Regions from separate parts of the Streptomyces sp. NPDC051020 genome, predicted to be linked through region 2. Evidence: riboswitches for the same ligand, from Rfam matches in the RefSeq annotation. Region 2 holds a riboswitch; the other holds the start of a gene.
What was found. A riboswitch is a leader RNA that binds a small molecule or an ion and turns the genes downstream of it on or off. The one in region 2 is predicted to bind ZMP and ZTP.
Positions count from the first base shown of each region.

Region 1: another riboswitch for ZMP and ZTP. It lies ahead of AB0N06_RS31345 (bifunctional 5,10-methylenetetrahydrofolate dehydrogenase/5,10-methenyltetrahydrofolate cyclohydrolase); the one in region 2 lies ahead of glyA (serine hydroxymethyltransferase).

Region 1 covers NZ_JBFBCG010000082.1:19,304-26,159, reverse strand. Annotated here, with positions in the region: gene AB0N06_RS31370 (methyltransferase) at 1-699, opposite strand, end outside; gene AB0N06_RS31365 (hypothetical protein) at 764-970, opposite strand; gene AB0N06_RS31360 (endonuclease) at 1,186-2,016, shown strand; gene AB0N06_RS31355 (hypothetical protein) at 2,083-2,265, shown strand; gene AB0N06_RS31350 (hypothetical protein) at 2,490-2,789, shown strand; gene AB0N06_RS31345 (bifunctional 5,10-methylenetetrahydrofolate dehydrogenase/5,10-methenyltetrahydrofolate cyclohydrolase) at 3,079-3,942, opposite strand; ZMP/ZTP riboswitch at 3,982-4,079, opposite strand; gene nudC (NAD(+) diphosphatase) at 4,179-5,126, opposite strand; gene AB0N06_RS31335 (dipeptidase) at 5,170-6,564, opposite strand; gene AB0N06_RS31330 (UvrD-helicase domain-containing protein) at 6,575-6,856, opposite strand, start outside.
Region 2 covers NZ_JBFBCG010000093.1:10,483-17,338, forward strand. Annotated here, with positions in the region: gene AB0N06_RS32650 (DUF429 domain-containing protein) at 1-226, opposite strand, end outside; gene AB0N06_RS32655 (hypothetical protein) at 233-469, opposite strand; gene AB0N06_RS32660 (hypothetical protein) at 466-723, opposite strand; gene glyA (serine hydroxymethyltransferase) at 1,019-2,293, opposite strand; ZMP/ZTP riboswitch at 2,332-2,457, opposite strand; gene AB0N06_RS32670 (S53 family peptidase) at 2,726-4,675, shown strand; gene AB0N06_RS32675 (Ku protein) at 4,777-5,841, opposite strand; gene ligD (non-homologous end-joining DNA ligase) at 5,912-6,799, shown strand.

The DNA of each region.
Region 1 (6,856 bases), on a different contig from region 2:
GTTCAGGAAGAAGCGGGTGCCGATGTCGAGGCGCTCGGCGCAGAAGATCCCGGCGTGGTTGACCACGGTCCGGCCGGAGATCGCGCCGACGTCGCCGGGCAGCTCGTACCGGTACGGCCAGGGGCTGGGGGTGCGGGCCAGGGCCGGGTCCGGGTTGCAGAAGATCAGCCGAGCCTTCTTCACCGCGAGCGAGGTGCGGGTGGGGCCGATGATCCGCTCGAACAGTTTGAGGGTGGAGGTGTGGATCTCCTTCACCATGCCGGTGCCGATGACGACGGTTCCGGCGTGCACGGCGGGCGCGAGCCGGTGCAGCTGATCCTCCAGGAGCGCGAGGCTCTTGGGAACCCGCACGAGAAGGACGTCGATCCGGTCCGGCGGGGTGTCCCTGGCCGACAGAAGACGTACGGCGTCCTCGTCATGGCCGTTGCGGGCGAGGTTCGCCAGGGTCGCACGCTGGGCGAGGTACGAGTCGGTGATCTGTACGGGGCGGTGCCCGGCCAGCACCGTACTCAGGGCACCCCAGCGGTCGCCCACCACGACCACGGTGCCGGTCAGCTCGACCGGGGTCGCACCGTCAGCCCCCTCCAGCTGCCGAAGCAGATATTCGTCGGCAGCGTCCCAGGCACGGAACGGGTCGCGCGGGTGCTCGGGGTAGCGGGCGAGCTCGTAATCGCCCTTTGACGTCGTCAAACGGTTCATTGTGCCTTCAGGCTAGCCGAGCGGCGGGGAGCACCCACACACTCCCCACCGCACCGGCCGCCCGCTATGGCAGCTGCTTTTCGATCGCCGCCCGGCCCTCTCGTGCCAGTCGGCGCTGTGCCCACTCCAGATTCTGCGGAGTCAGGTCCCGCCCGGAGGCGAGCACCAGGTCCTCTGCCGACGCGTTGTCGCTCCCGCCGGTGTGCAAGAGGCTGTCCGGGGTCACTCCCCGGGCCAGGGATACGGATACGGATTCGGGGTCTTCGCTCATACCGCCTCCTCGTCCTTGCGGCAATTCTCGCCCTGCGGCTCCAGGAGCGCATCCGAAGGGTTCGCTTGACCTGCACATGATGAGTGCGCAGCGTTCACCCCTGATCACGGTGCGCGTGGAAGGCTCCCGCTGACCGCTTACCACACGACCACCACGGCGCCGCCCCACCCTGTGACGGCGTCGCGGTGCCGCATGCCCCGGAGAGGACACCCCACATGTCCCGTCACCGCCTTCACTACCGGCGCCCATTGCTCGCCACCCTCGCCGCCTTCGCGGCTCTCGCCGGCACGTCCGCCGCCGCACCGGCGACGCCAGCCGCGCCCCGGCCCGCACCGGCGACCGCGACACCGCTCACCACGCTCGGCGACACGTACTACCAGAGCGCAATCGGCAAGACCGGAACCCAGCTCAAGAGCGCCTTGCACTCGATCATCAGCGTCCAGTCGAAGATCTCGTACAGCCAGGTCTGGGACGCGCTCAAGAACACCGACCAGGACCCCGCCAACTCCTCGAACGTGATCCTGATCTACTCCGGGCGCTCCAAGCCGAAGAGCGACAACGGCGGCTCGGTCGGCCAATGGAACCGTGAGCACGTCTGGGCCAAGTCGCACGGCAACTTCGGTACCGCCACCGGACCCGGCACCGACATCCACCACCTGCGCCCCGAGGACGTCACCGTCAATTCCATCCGCGGCAACAAGGACTTCGACAACGGCGGCAGCGCGGTGAGCGGGGCGCCGGGCAACTACACCGACGGCGACTCCTTCGAGCCGCGTGATGCGGCCAAGGGTGATGTCGCCCGCATGATCCTCTACATGGCGGTGCGGTACGAGGGCGACGACGCCTTCGCCGACCTCGAACCGAACGAGAAGGTGAACAACGGCTCCGCGCCGAACATCGGCAGGCTCTCCGTGCTGAAGCAGTGGAGCCAGGAGGACCCGCCGGACACCTTCGAGAGGCGGCGCAACGACGTCATATTCGACCAGTACCAGCACAACAGGAACCCGTTCATCGACCACCCGGAATGGGTCGAATCCATCTGGTAGAACGGCCCATTCGTCCAGCACGCGGTCACGTCAGCCGGGGCGGTGGTGCTCGGCCGACTCCCGGCCGTGACCATGCCGGTGGTGCCGCTCGTCCGGCGCTGCGGCATTCCGGCTGGTCACTTTCCGACGGATCTTGAGCGCGCACCGCAGGCCTGTGCCATGGAAGGGCTCGCCGAGGACGGCGAGGAGTGCGACCGGGAGTGGCGCGCGTTGGTGGCCATGTCGCGCCACTGTGCGCTGCACGTTTGACTCGGGGAACGGGGTCGGCGAGACGGTCGGCATCTGCGCCCCGCCGGCATCCAGTGGTCGCAACGGCAGTGGAAACGCGTCCGAGATTGCCAAGGTCCGGCATTGCCAGGTCCCACCAGGTCCGGCAACCATAGGGGCGACTCCGGAACGGGCGTTGTGCGCGTTCCGCACCTCACCTGACGGGAAAGCGGAGCAGACACATGGCATGGGTGGCAGGAGCGAACATGCTCGTGGGTCTGCTGGCGATCGCATGGGGGATCGTGACGCTCCGCACTGGATGGATCCTGCCCATGGCGCGCCGCCACGTCACCAGACCTCAGCTCCACGGCCTCGGTGCACTGGCAACGGGCGCATCCCCACTCATACAGGGCCTCTTCTACTTCCGGATCCTGCCGAGCCCCTCCTGGGAGGTCCGCTTCTTCGGCGGAAACGCCCTCTTGTTCATTGGTCTCCTCCTCATTGCCACGAGCCAACTGCTGCCGCCCCGCCGAAGCCCCGACCACACTCATCCTTCAGGCGTCTAGGGCGTGTTTCGAAAGTAGCGTTGTCCGCCCGTAGGGCGGGCCGGGCGGTGTCTGGTGCGTGCGATCGCAAGGCGGAGGCTCGCCCCGATACTGGGCGTATCGGGGCGAGCCCGACAACGCAGCGAGCGTGGGGGCCAGACGCCGCCCGGCAGACGGGACTTTCGACACACGCCCTAGCGGCAGCGGGCCTGCAGACACGCCCGCCGCCTTCCGGTCCACCGGAAGGCGGCGGGCGTGTCCGTGCCCGCGAGCCGGCCGGCATTTTTGTGCCGGACAACCGGGCGTCAGCTCACGCCGCGCCCCCGAGCTGCAGGGCCGCCGCGGCCACTGTCTGTTCGAGCAACACCGCGATGGTCATCGGTCCGACGCCGCCCGGGACCGGGGTGATCAGCCGTGCCCGCTCGGCCGCGGTCTCGAAGTCGACATCGCCGACATTGCCGTCGTTGTATCCGGCGTCGAGCACCACCGCACCGGGCTTGATGTCCGCACCGGCGATGAAGCGCGGCTTGCCGACCGCGGCCAGCAGCACGTCCGCCTGCTGCACGATCGATGGGAGGTCGGCCGTCCGTGAGTGACAGTACGTCACGGTGGCGTCCCGGCCGAGCAGCAGCATCCCGGCGGGCTTGCCCAGGATGGCGCTGCGGCCCACGACGACCGCGTGCTTTCCCGCGAGGTCGACCTCGTACGCGTCGAGCAGGCGCATGATGCCGCCGGGTGTGCAGGAGACGAAGCCGGGAAGGCCGAAACTCATCGCCGCGAACGAGTGCATGGTGACCCCGTCGACGTCCTTGGCCGGGTCGATCGCTTCGAAGGCGGCGCGCTCGTCGATGTGGGGACCCACGGGATGCTGCAGCAGGATGCCGTGCACATCGGGGTCGTTCGACAGTGCGGTGACCGCGTCGACCACGTCCTGTGTGGTGGAGGTGGCGGGAAGGGCCACGTGCCGTGACGCGATGCCCGCGCTTTCGCAGCGGCGGCGCTTCATCCGGACGTAGGTCACGGACGCCGGGTCGTCGCCGACCAGAACGGTCGCCAGACAGGGGGCCTTCCCGGTGCGCAGCCGGAGTTCCGCCGCCGTCGCGGCGCTGGTCTCGATGATGCGGCGGGCGAGGGCGGTGCCGTCCATCGGACGGGCTGTCTGTGTCTGGGCCACGCTTCACTCCTGAGCGTCACAAGGATCACGAGGATCACGATGAATCGCCCAGGCGCACGGCATCGACGGTTGTCGAGTGTTTCCGTCGGACCGCTCCCCGGTGGTGCTCCACCTCAGCGCCAGTCACGGCCCAGGGCCAGATTAACGGACAGAGCGCCCTGGAGGGAGGAATCAGGTGGCAGTGACGGGCGGGCGACCCGGCCGCGCGTGCCCCGTCGCCCGCCCCGCACCGTGTGTCAGCCGACGCTGCCCGGCTTCGGAAGCGGCTTGCCGTACCAGAGCTCGATCAGACGGGCCGCGATCGAGATGCCGAACGGGGGCAGGATCTCGCCCGATTCGAAGGCCGCCGTCAGGTCCTCACGGGAGAACCAGCGCGCCTCCTCGATCTCCTCGCCGTCGACGTTGATCTCCGACGACGTGGCCCGGGCCATGAAGCCCAGCATCAGGCTGGACGGGAAGGGCCAGGGCTGGCTGGCGATGTACTCGACCTCACCGACCGTCACACCCGCCTCCTCGAACACCTCGCGGGCGACGGACTGCTCGATCGACTCCCCGGGCTCGACGAAGCCCGCGAGCGTCGAGAACCTGCCCTCCGGCCAGTGCACCTGACGGCCCAGCAGGGCGCGGTCCTGGTCGTCCGTCACCAGCATGATCACCGCCGGGTCGGTGCGCGGGTAGTGCTCGGCGCCGCAGGCCTGGCAGCGGCGGATGTGGCCGGCCGCCGCGATGACGGTGCGTTCGCCGCAGCGGGAGCAGAAGCGGTGCAGCCGCTGCCAGTTCTCCAGCGCCACCGCGTGCGCCATCAGCCCCGCGTCGCGCGGGCCGAGAAGCAGTCCGGCTTCGCGCAGCCCGGCCGGGCGGGCCGGCTGGTCCATGCGGCCGGGCAGCGAGTCCTTCTGGAGCGCGAAGTAGCTGACGCCGTCCACGTCGGTGCCGAGGAAGTAGCGGTGGGTCTCGGTGACCGGGGCCTCGAAGGCCGGGGTCATGACGATCTCCGTGCCGCCGTCTGCGGTGTCGTCGATCAGCACCTGCCCGCCGGAGACCACGAAGACCCGGGTGGTCGGGTGGCTCCAGGCGGCGGAGAGCCAGGCCTCGTCGAGGCGGTGGTGCGCGGCGCGGTCGATGCCGCTGCGCGCGGTGAGACCAATGGGCCGGTCGGTGGTGGCGTTGTCGAAGGTGCTCACAGGTGCTTCCTACTCCCCGGGACGGATCGGGTGTTCAGAGGATTCAGCGGAGTGCGGCGGACAGTTCGCCCCAGAGGTGGGCAGTTGTCTGCACGCCCTTGAGCAGGAGGTCCAGCTCCACCTTCTCGTTGGGGGCGTGCCAGCCGTCGGAGGGTACGGAGATACCCAAGAAGAGGACGGGGGCGCCGAGCACGTCCTGCAGGTCGGCGGCGGGCCCCGAGCCTCCTTCGCGGGTGAAGAGGATCTTCTGGCCGAAGGCCCGTCCCATGGCGCGGGCCACCGCCTGCAGGGCGGGGTGGTCCAGCGGGGTCAGGCACGGGCGGGTGGCGGGGGCGAAGGTGATCCGGTGGCGGATGCCGGCCGGGAACTGCGTCTGCGCCCAGGCACGGACGGCTTGTTGGACGTGATCGGGGTCCTGGCCCGCGACCAGCCGGAAGCTGATCTTCACGAGGGCGGAGGACGGAATGATGGTCTTGCTCCCGGCGCCCTGGTAGCCGCCACCGATGCCGTTGACCTCGGCCGTGGGGCGCGCCCAGATGCGCTCCAGCGTGGAGTAGCCGGCTTCGCCCGTCGCGGCCTGCGACTTGGCGGTACGCAGCCAGCCGGCCTCGTCGAAGGGGAGCTCGGCGAAGAGGGCGCGCTCGGCATCGGTGAGTTCCGTCACGCCGTCGTAGAAACCGGGGATCGCGACCCGGCCGTCCGCGTCGTGCAGCGCGGCGACGAGGCGGGCCACGGCGGTCGCCGGGTTGGGGACGGCGCCGCCGAACGATCCGGAGTGGATGTCCTGCTCGGGGCCGTGGAGCTCGACCTCGCACTCGGCGAGACCGCGCATGCCGGTGCAGACCGTCGGGGTCGTCTCGTCCCACATGCCGGTGTCGGAGACGATCACGGCGTCGGCGGCGAGGCGGGCGGCCTGCTGCTCGACCAGGGCGCGGAAGTGCGGGGAGCCGGACTCCTCCTCGCCCTCGACGAGGAGCTTGAGGTGGACGGCGGGGGTGGTGCGGCCGGTGGCGGCGAGGTGGGCCCGGACGCCGAGGGTGTGGAAGAACACCTGGCCCTTGTCGTCGGCGGCGCCGCGGCCGTACATCCGGCCGTCCCGGATCACCGGTTCGAACGGCTCGGTGTCCCAGCCGTCCTCCCGGGCGGCGGGCTGCACGTCGTGGTGGCCGTAGACGAGGACGGTCGGGGCGTCCGGGTCCTCGGAGGGCCACTCGGCGAAGACGGCGGGGGCGCCCGCCGTCTCCCAGACCTCCGTGACCGGGAAGCCGGTCTCCTTGAGCTTGGCGGACAGCCACTCGGCGCTGCGCCGTACGTCTCCCTCGTGCTGCGGCTGGGCGGACACGGAGGGGATGCGCAGCCACTCGGCGAGGTCGTCGAGGAAGGCTGTGCGGTGCTGTTCGATATACGTACGGACGGCGCTGTCCGGGGTGTCGCTCATGGTCTTGAGCCTATCGGCCTGCGGGAGGTGGCTCGTCCCACAGGATTTGTTCGAGCTCGGCCCGGCCGGGGAGATCGGTGGGGTGGACGGCTTCTCCGGTGCGGACGAAGAGGAACGTGGTGGTGACGGAGTCGAGCGGCACATCGTGCAGTTCGGCCCAGGCGAGGCGGTAGACGGCCAGCTGCAGCGGGTCGGCCGTGCGGACGGCCGAGGTGTCTTCGTGGCCGTGGGGGGTGTGACGGGTCGTCTTCCAGTCGACGATCTCGTAGGTGACCCCGTCCGCATCTTCCGT
Region 2 (6,856 bases):
TGCTGCGCCGCACCCCGAGCAGCGCCCTGGCCGCGAGATCTGCGGCGCGCCAGCCCTTCTCGACCAGGCCCAACGGCATGTCCACCGCGATCGCATCCACCTCCGCGGCGCGCTCGATCAGCCTCTCGAGCCGGGGATCCACCAGGCTGCCCGCGTACGCGCCGTCCGTAAGTCTGATCCCGACCCACCCCTGCTTGCCACAGGCATCGACCCCAAGGACGTCCATCCCGCCTCACCCCTCACGCGCAAGCCCGAGCCGCAACGCTCCGGGAATGCCCGGGAGCGGCCGACCGCTGGGAGGAAGCCCGCCCAGTTCCAAGGCCTCACGCATCTCGACCATGACGGAGGAGACGGCCGACATCACGTCGGCGGGGGTGTCCATGCTGAAGAGGGCCTCTTCGACCTGGGGTGAGAGAGTCAGCGGATCTTCCTCTTCGGGACCTTCGTACGGGTCGGACCCGTCGCTCACTGTCCACGCTCCCGCAGCTCTCGCATGACCGCGGGCGCGGGGCGACCAGGAGCGGTGCCCGCCTTCACCGCGGCGGCGGTGCGAGCGGTCCGAGGATCGCCTGCCACCTGAACGAGGAGCCACCAGTTCGTCAGGACGTGCCCGATCGTCTCGGGGGTGGCTTCGCCCATCTCGCGGTAGAACTCCATGCGCTGCGCGGGGGGCAGAGCAGCGGCGACGGCGTTCTGGGTGCGCGGAATCGGCTGTGTGCTCACGGTGTCCTCCAGGGCGGGCCCTGCCGGCGTATCGGGCGGGGCCGTGGACGCATCAGCTCTTTCGCGGTGCTGGGGCGGCGTCTCGTGGCGGTGGCCACGGCGCGAGAACAGCTCCGGTGCCTTGGCCGGGGCGTGGCCGACCGCAGAGACGGTCACCGTGCGCCGCGCGGTCACTCGGCGGCGTCCCGGTGCCGGCGGTGCCCGCCCGGGAGGAAGTCGAGCGCATCGGGCAGCGGCGGGAAGTGCCGGCCGTTCCGCGGGACCGTCGGCCTCCGGCGGAACGGCCAGGCCCGGATCAGCCCACCGGCAGCCCCGGCGCCGGGTACGCGTCCATCAGGATCCTCACCTCTGCCCGCACCTTTTCCACCACGGCCTCGTCACCGGTGCGCGCCGCCCCGACCACCCGGTCGATCCACTCCGCGACCGTGCCCATCTCGGAGGCGGGGATCCCGCGGGAGGTCAGGGCGGGGGTGCCGATGCGGATGCCGGACGGGTCGAACGGCTTGCGGGGGTCGTACGGGACGGCGTTGTAGTTGACGACGATCCCGGCCCGGTCCAGGGCCTTCGCCGCGATCTTGCCGGGTACGTCCTTGCCGGTGAGGTCGATCAGCAGGAGGTGGTTGTCCGTGCCGCCGGAGACCAGATCGAAGCCTCGGGAGGCCAACTCCTCCCCCAGGGCACGGGCGTTGGCGACGACCTGATGGGCGTAGCCGCTGAAGCCGGGGGTCGCGGCTTCCTTGAGGGCCACCGCGATCGCCGCCGTGGTCTGGTTGTGCGGGCCGCCCTGGAGGCCGGGGAAGACGGCGCGGTCGATGGCGCGGGCGTGCTCCGCCCGGCTCAGCAGCATCGCTCCGCGCGGACCGCGCAGGGTCTTGTGGGTGGTGGTGGAGACCACGTCGGCGTACGGGGCGGGCGAGGGGTGGGCGCCGCCCGCGATCAGGCCCGCGATGTGGGCGATGTCGGCGACCAGGACCGCACCGGTCTCCTCGGCGATCTCGGCGAAGCCGGCGAAGTCGATCTCCCGGGGCACTGCCGTACCGCCGCAGAAGATCACCTTCGGGCGCTCGGCGAGGGCCAGGTCGCGGACCTCGTCCAGGTCGATGCGGCCGGTGTCGCGGCGGACGCCGTACTGCACACCGCGGAACCAGGTGCCGGTCGCGGAGACACCCCAGCCGTGTGTGAGGTGGCCGCCCATCGGCAGCGACATGCCGAGCACGGTGTCGCCGGGCTGCAGGAAGGCCAGGTACACCGCGAGGTTGGCGGGCGATCCGGAGTACGGCTGCACATTGGCGTGGTCCATGCCGAAGAGGGATGTGGCCCGTTCGACGGCCAGCGTCTCCACCTGGTCGATGATCTGCTGGCCCTCGTAGTACCGCTTGCCGGGGTAGCCCTCGGAGTACTTGTTCTGGAGCACCGTGCCGGAGGCCTCCAGCACCGCTGCGGAGACGTAGTTCTCACTGGGGATCAGGCGCAGGGTGTCGGCCTGGAGTTGCTCCTCCGCGGTGACGAGGGCGGCGAGCTCCGGGTCGGTGGCGGTGAGTGCGGGGCGGCGGTTCTCGGGTGTCGTCACGGGATCCTCCCGGGTCTGGCGCATGGCTGCGGCGTGGACCCGGATGCCCAGGCGGACGGCTCTCCGGCGGTGACGCCTCCGGGCAGGCCCGGAGTGTGCCGCTTCCTCGTGGTCGGTTCCACGGAGCACCCCTGCGGGGATACGCGCCAGTCGCGGCGCTTCGCAGTCTACTGATGGGGCGGCCCGGGCGGCTGTTTGATGGACTGTTTGTGGGCGTTTCGCCCTGACTGGCACCCTTCGCGGCGGCGAGGATGGCGGTAGCACGCATTCCCGGCCTTTCACCTCGAACTGCCCTTCACTCGCCCCCTCTTGACAGTTTCTTGGTGAACGCATGCCCCTTACGTAAAGGGTTTCTCGCCAGAGTGGCGGCTTACATGTGTACATCATCCGGCACATGCTCCACACGCGAAGATCCACATCGCAGGGGGTTACATGAGAACCAGTCGTGCCAGACGTCGCGCCGGGCTGAGCATGGCAGCGACACTGCCGCTGCTCGCCGGTGCACTCGCCCTCGGCATTCCGTCCGCCAGCGCGGACTCCGCCCCCGCCGGACGCGATGCTCTGCAGGGCACCAAGCCGGTCTGGGCCACGGCCAAAGCCGACCAGGGGCCCACCGCCGACAGCGGAAAGGTGAGTGTCCGGGTCCATCTGGCCGGCCGGGACCCGAAGGGGCTGGCCGCCTACGCCACCGCCGTGTCCGACCCGGCGTCCCCCTCGTACGGGAAGTACCTGAGCGCCAAGGAGGCGCAGGCCCGCTTCGGGGCGACCCGGCACCAGATCGACCAGGTCGTGCAGTGGCTGAAGTCGAGCGGGCTGACCGTCACCGGCGCCCATCAGCACTACGTCTCCGCCACCGGTGACGTCGCCGCGGCCGAGAAGGCGTTCAGCACCCAGCTGCGCAACTACCGCAAGGGCAGCCGGACCTACCGCGCCCCGTCCTCCACGGCCTCCGTCCCGGCCGCGCTGAGCGACGCCGTCCTCGCCGTCTCCGGTCTGGACAACGCGCCGCACAAGTCGAGCCACGACGAGACGCTGCCGCCGCCGGACGCGGTGTTCCGCAACTCCGGTCCGTTCTCCTCGTACTTCGGCTCCAGGACGGCCTCGACGCTGCCGAGCGCCTACGGCTCCAAGGTGCCGTACGCGGTCAAGGGCTACACCGGCAAGCAGCTGCGCGCCGCGTACGGTGCGGGCAGATGGACCGGCAAGGGCGTGACCGTCGCGATCACCGACGCGTACGCCTCGCCGACCATCGCGAAGGACGCCGCCGAGTACGCCAAGCGCAACGGCGACGCCCCGTACAGGCGCGGGCAGCTCAGGCAGGTCCTGCCGGACGACTACACGAAGACCGAGGAGTGCGGGGCCTCCGGCTGGTACGGCGAGGAGACCCTCGACGTCGAGGCCGTGCACGCGGTCGCGCCCGCCGCCGACATCGTCTACGTGGGCGGCGCGTCCTGCTACGACGCCGACCTGCTGGACTCGCTCAACAAGATCGTCGACCACCGGCTCGCCGACATCGTCTCCAACTCCTGGGGCGACATCGAGGCCAACGAGACCCCGGACGTCGCGGCCGCGTACGACCAGGTCTTCAAGATGGGTGCGATCGAGGGCATCGGCTTCTACTTCTCCTCCGGCGACGACGGCGACAACGTCGCGTCCACCGGCACGAAGCAGATCGACGTCCCGTCCAACTCCGCCTGGGTGACGTCGGTCGGCGGCACCTCACTGGCCGTCGGCAAGCACGACACGTACCAGTGGGAGACCGGCTGGGGCACGCTGAAGGCGTCCCTCGCCGCCGACGGCAAGAGCTGGACCGGCTTCCCCGGCGCGTACACCTCGGGCGCGGGCGGCGGCACCAGCTCGACCGTGAAGCAGCCGTTCTACCAGCGCGGTGTCGTCCCGGACTCGCTCGCGCGGGCGAACGGCAAGACCCGGATGCGCACCGCCCCGGACATCGCGGCGGTCGCCGACCCGAACACCGGCTTCCTGGTCGGCCAGACGCAGACGCTGCCCGACGGCTCCCTCGGCTACGACGAGTACCGCATCGGCGGTACATCGCTGGCGGCGCCGGTCATCGCGGGCGTTCAGGCGCTCGCGCAGCAGGCCCAGCACGGCCGCCCGCTCGGCTTCGCCAACCCGGCGATCTACGCCCGGTACGGCTCGGCGGCGTACCACGACGTCACCGACCACCCGCTGGGTGCCAAGCGTGACCTCGCGGTCGCCCGCGTCGACTTCGCCAACGGCTCCGACGCGGCGGACGGCTTGCTGACGTCGGTGCGCAGCCTCGGCAAGGACGCCTCACTCAAGGCGGTCAAGGGATACGACGACGTGACGGGGGTCGGGACCCCGGCAGCCGGATACGTGAACTCGTACCGCCGGCACTGACGCACGGGCTCGATGCGAAAACTGCCCCGGAGCTACGGCTCCGGGGCAGTCCTGCGACAGGCTTCAGTTCCGCAAGAAGGGCAGTGACTGCCGGCGTCCCGTCAGGCCGAGGCGCGTTTCCTGGGTGTTGCCTTCTTGGCCGTGGTTTTCGCGGCCTTCTTCGTCGCCGTCTTCGCAGCCGACTTCGTGGTCGACCGTGCGGCGGTCTTCTTCGCCGGGGTTCTGCCCGGCGTCGACTTCTTCGCAGCGGCCTTCCGGGGGGTGGCGGTCGCGGAAGCCCTCTTCTTCGCGCCGGCTCCGCCGCTCTTCTTGCGGGTGGCGAGCGACGTCACCTCGGCCACCGGTGCGCTCTCGGATCCCTCCGCCTCTTCCGCCTCTTCCACCTCCTCGCCGCGGGCCTTCTTCGCCGCCCGGACGCTGCTCTCCAGTGCCGCGATCAGGTCGATGACCTTGCCGCCGGTCTCGCCGGACGCTGCCGGTTCGAGTGCCTCGCCGGAGGCCTTCGAGGCGATCAGCGCCTCGACCGCCTCGCGGTAGTCGTCGTGGAGGGTGTCCATGTCGACCTCGCCAAGCGTGGCCATCAGGGCGTCGGCCAGGTCGAGTTCGGCTTCGCGGATCGTGACGTCGGTCTCCGGGGCCACACCGTCGGTGGCACGGATCTCGTCGGGCCAGAGCAGGCCGTGCATCGCGATCACGTCGTCGACGACGCGCAGCATGCCGAGCCGCTCCCGGCCACGGAGCGCGTACTTGGCGACGGCCACCTTCTGGCTCCGCTTCAGGGCCTCGCGCAGCAGCGTGTACGGCTTGGCGGCGGGGACTCCGTTGGCGGAGAGGTAGTACGCCGTGTCCATCTGGAGCGGGTCGATCTCGGTGGCGGGCACGAAGGCGACGATCTCGATCGTTTTCGCGGTGGGAAGCGGGAGCGAGCCGAGGTCCTCGTCGGTGATCGGGATGATCGACCCGTCCGCGTCCTCGTACCCCTTGCCGATCTCGGCGGCCGTCACTTCCTGCTCGTCGATTTCACAGACCTTCCGGTAGCGGATCCGGCCGCCGTCGGCGAGGTGGATCTGGCGGAAGGAGATCGAGTGGCTCTCGGTGGCGTTGACCAGCTTGATGGGGATGCTGACCAGCCCGAAGGAGATCGCGCCGTTCCAGATGGACCTCACCGTTCACCCCTTTGTCCATGAACATACCGATAGATCACTGTTGGTCCAGAATTCATGTGATTCTTATCGTATGACGCCGATCACTGACGTGGAGGGACGGCGCCTGGCGCTCAGCAATCTCGACAAGGTTCTGTATCCGGCCACCGGAACCACCAAGGGCGAGGTGCTGCACTACTACGCGGCCACGGCGGCGGGGTCCCTGCTCGCGCATCTGTACAACCGGCCGGTGTCCTTCCTGCGCTATCCGGACGGGCCGGACGGGCAGCGGTTCTTCACCAAGAACCCGCCACCGGGCACCCCGTCCTGGGTACGGATCGCCGAGGTGCCGCGGACTGTGGCGCAGCAGGCCGGACAGGTGCTCATCCAGGATCTGGCGTCGCTGATGTGGGCGGCGAACCTGGTGGTGGAGTTCCATACGCCGCAGTGGCAGGCCAACAGGCCGGGTATCGCCGACCGGATGGTGTTCGACCTCGATCCGGGGGATCCGGCAACCGTCGTGGAGTGCTGCGCGGTGGCGCTGTGGCTGCGCGACAGGCTGGCGGCGGACGGGCTCCTCGCGTACGGGAAGACCTCCGGATCGAAGGGGCTGCATGTGCTCGTACCGCTGGAGCCGGTCTCCTCCGACCGGGTGTCGGCGTACGCCAAACAGCTGGCGGTGGAGGCGGAGCGGGATCTTCCGGAGCTGGTGGTGCGCCTGATGACGCGGGCGCTGCGGCCGGGGAAGGTGTTCGTCGACTTCAGCCAGAACGCGGCGGCGAAGACGACCGCCACCCCGTACACGCTGCGCGCCAGGGCCGAACCGACCGTGTCCGCGCCCGTCACCTGGGCGGAGATCGAGGACTGCCGGAGCCCCGCCGAGCTGGTCTTTCTGGCCGGTGACATGGCCGGGCGACTGGCGCGGTACGGGGATCTGCTCGGCCCGCTCATCAACCCGAACCGGGCCCGGCCGCTGCCCTGATGGCGCACGCATCCGGCCGTTGTCATGTCTGCAAGCAAAAGGCTGCATGTGGCGGGT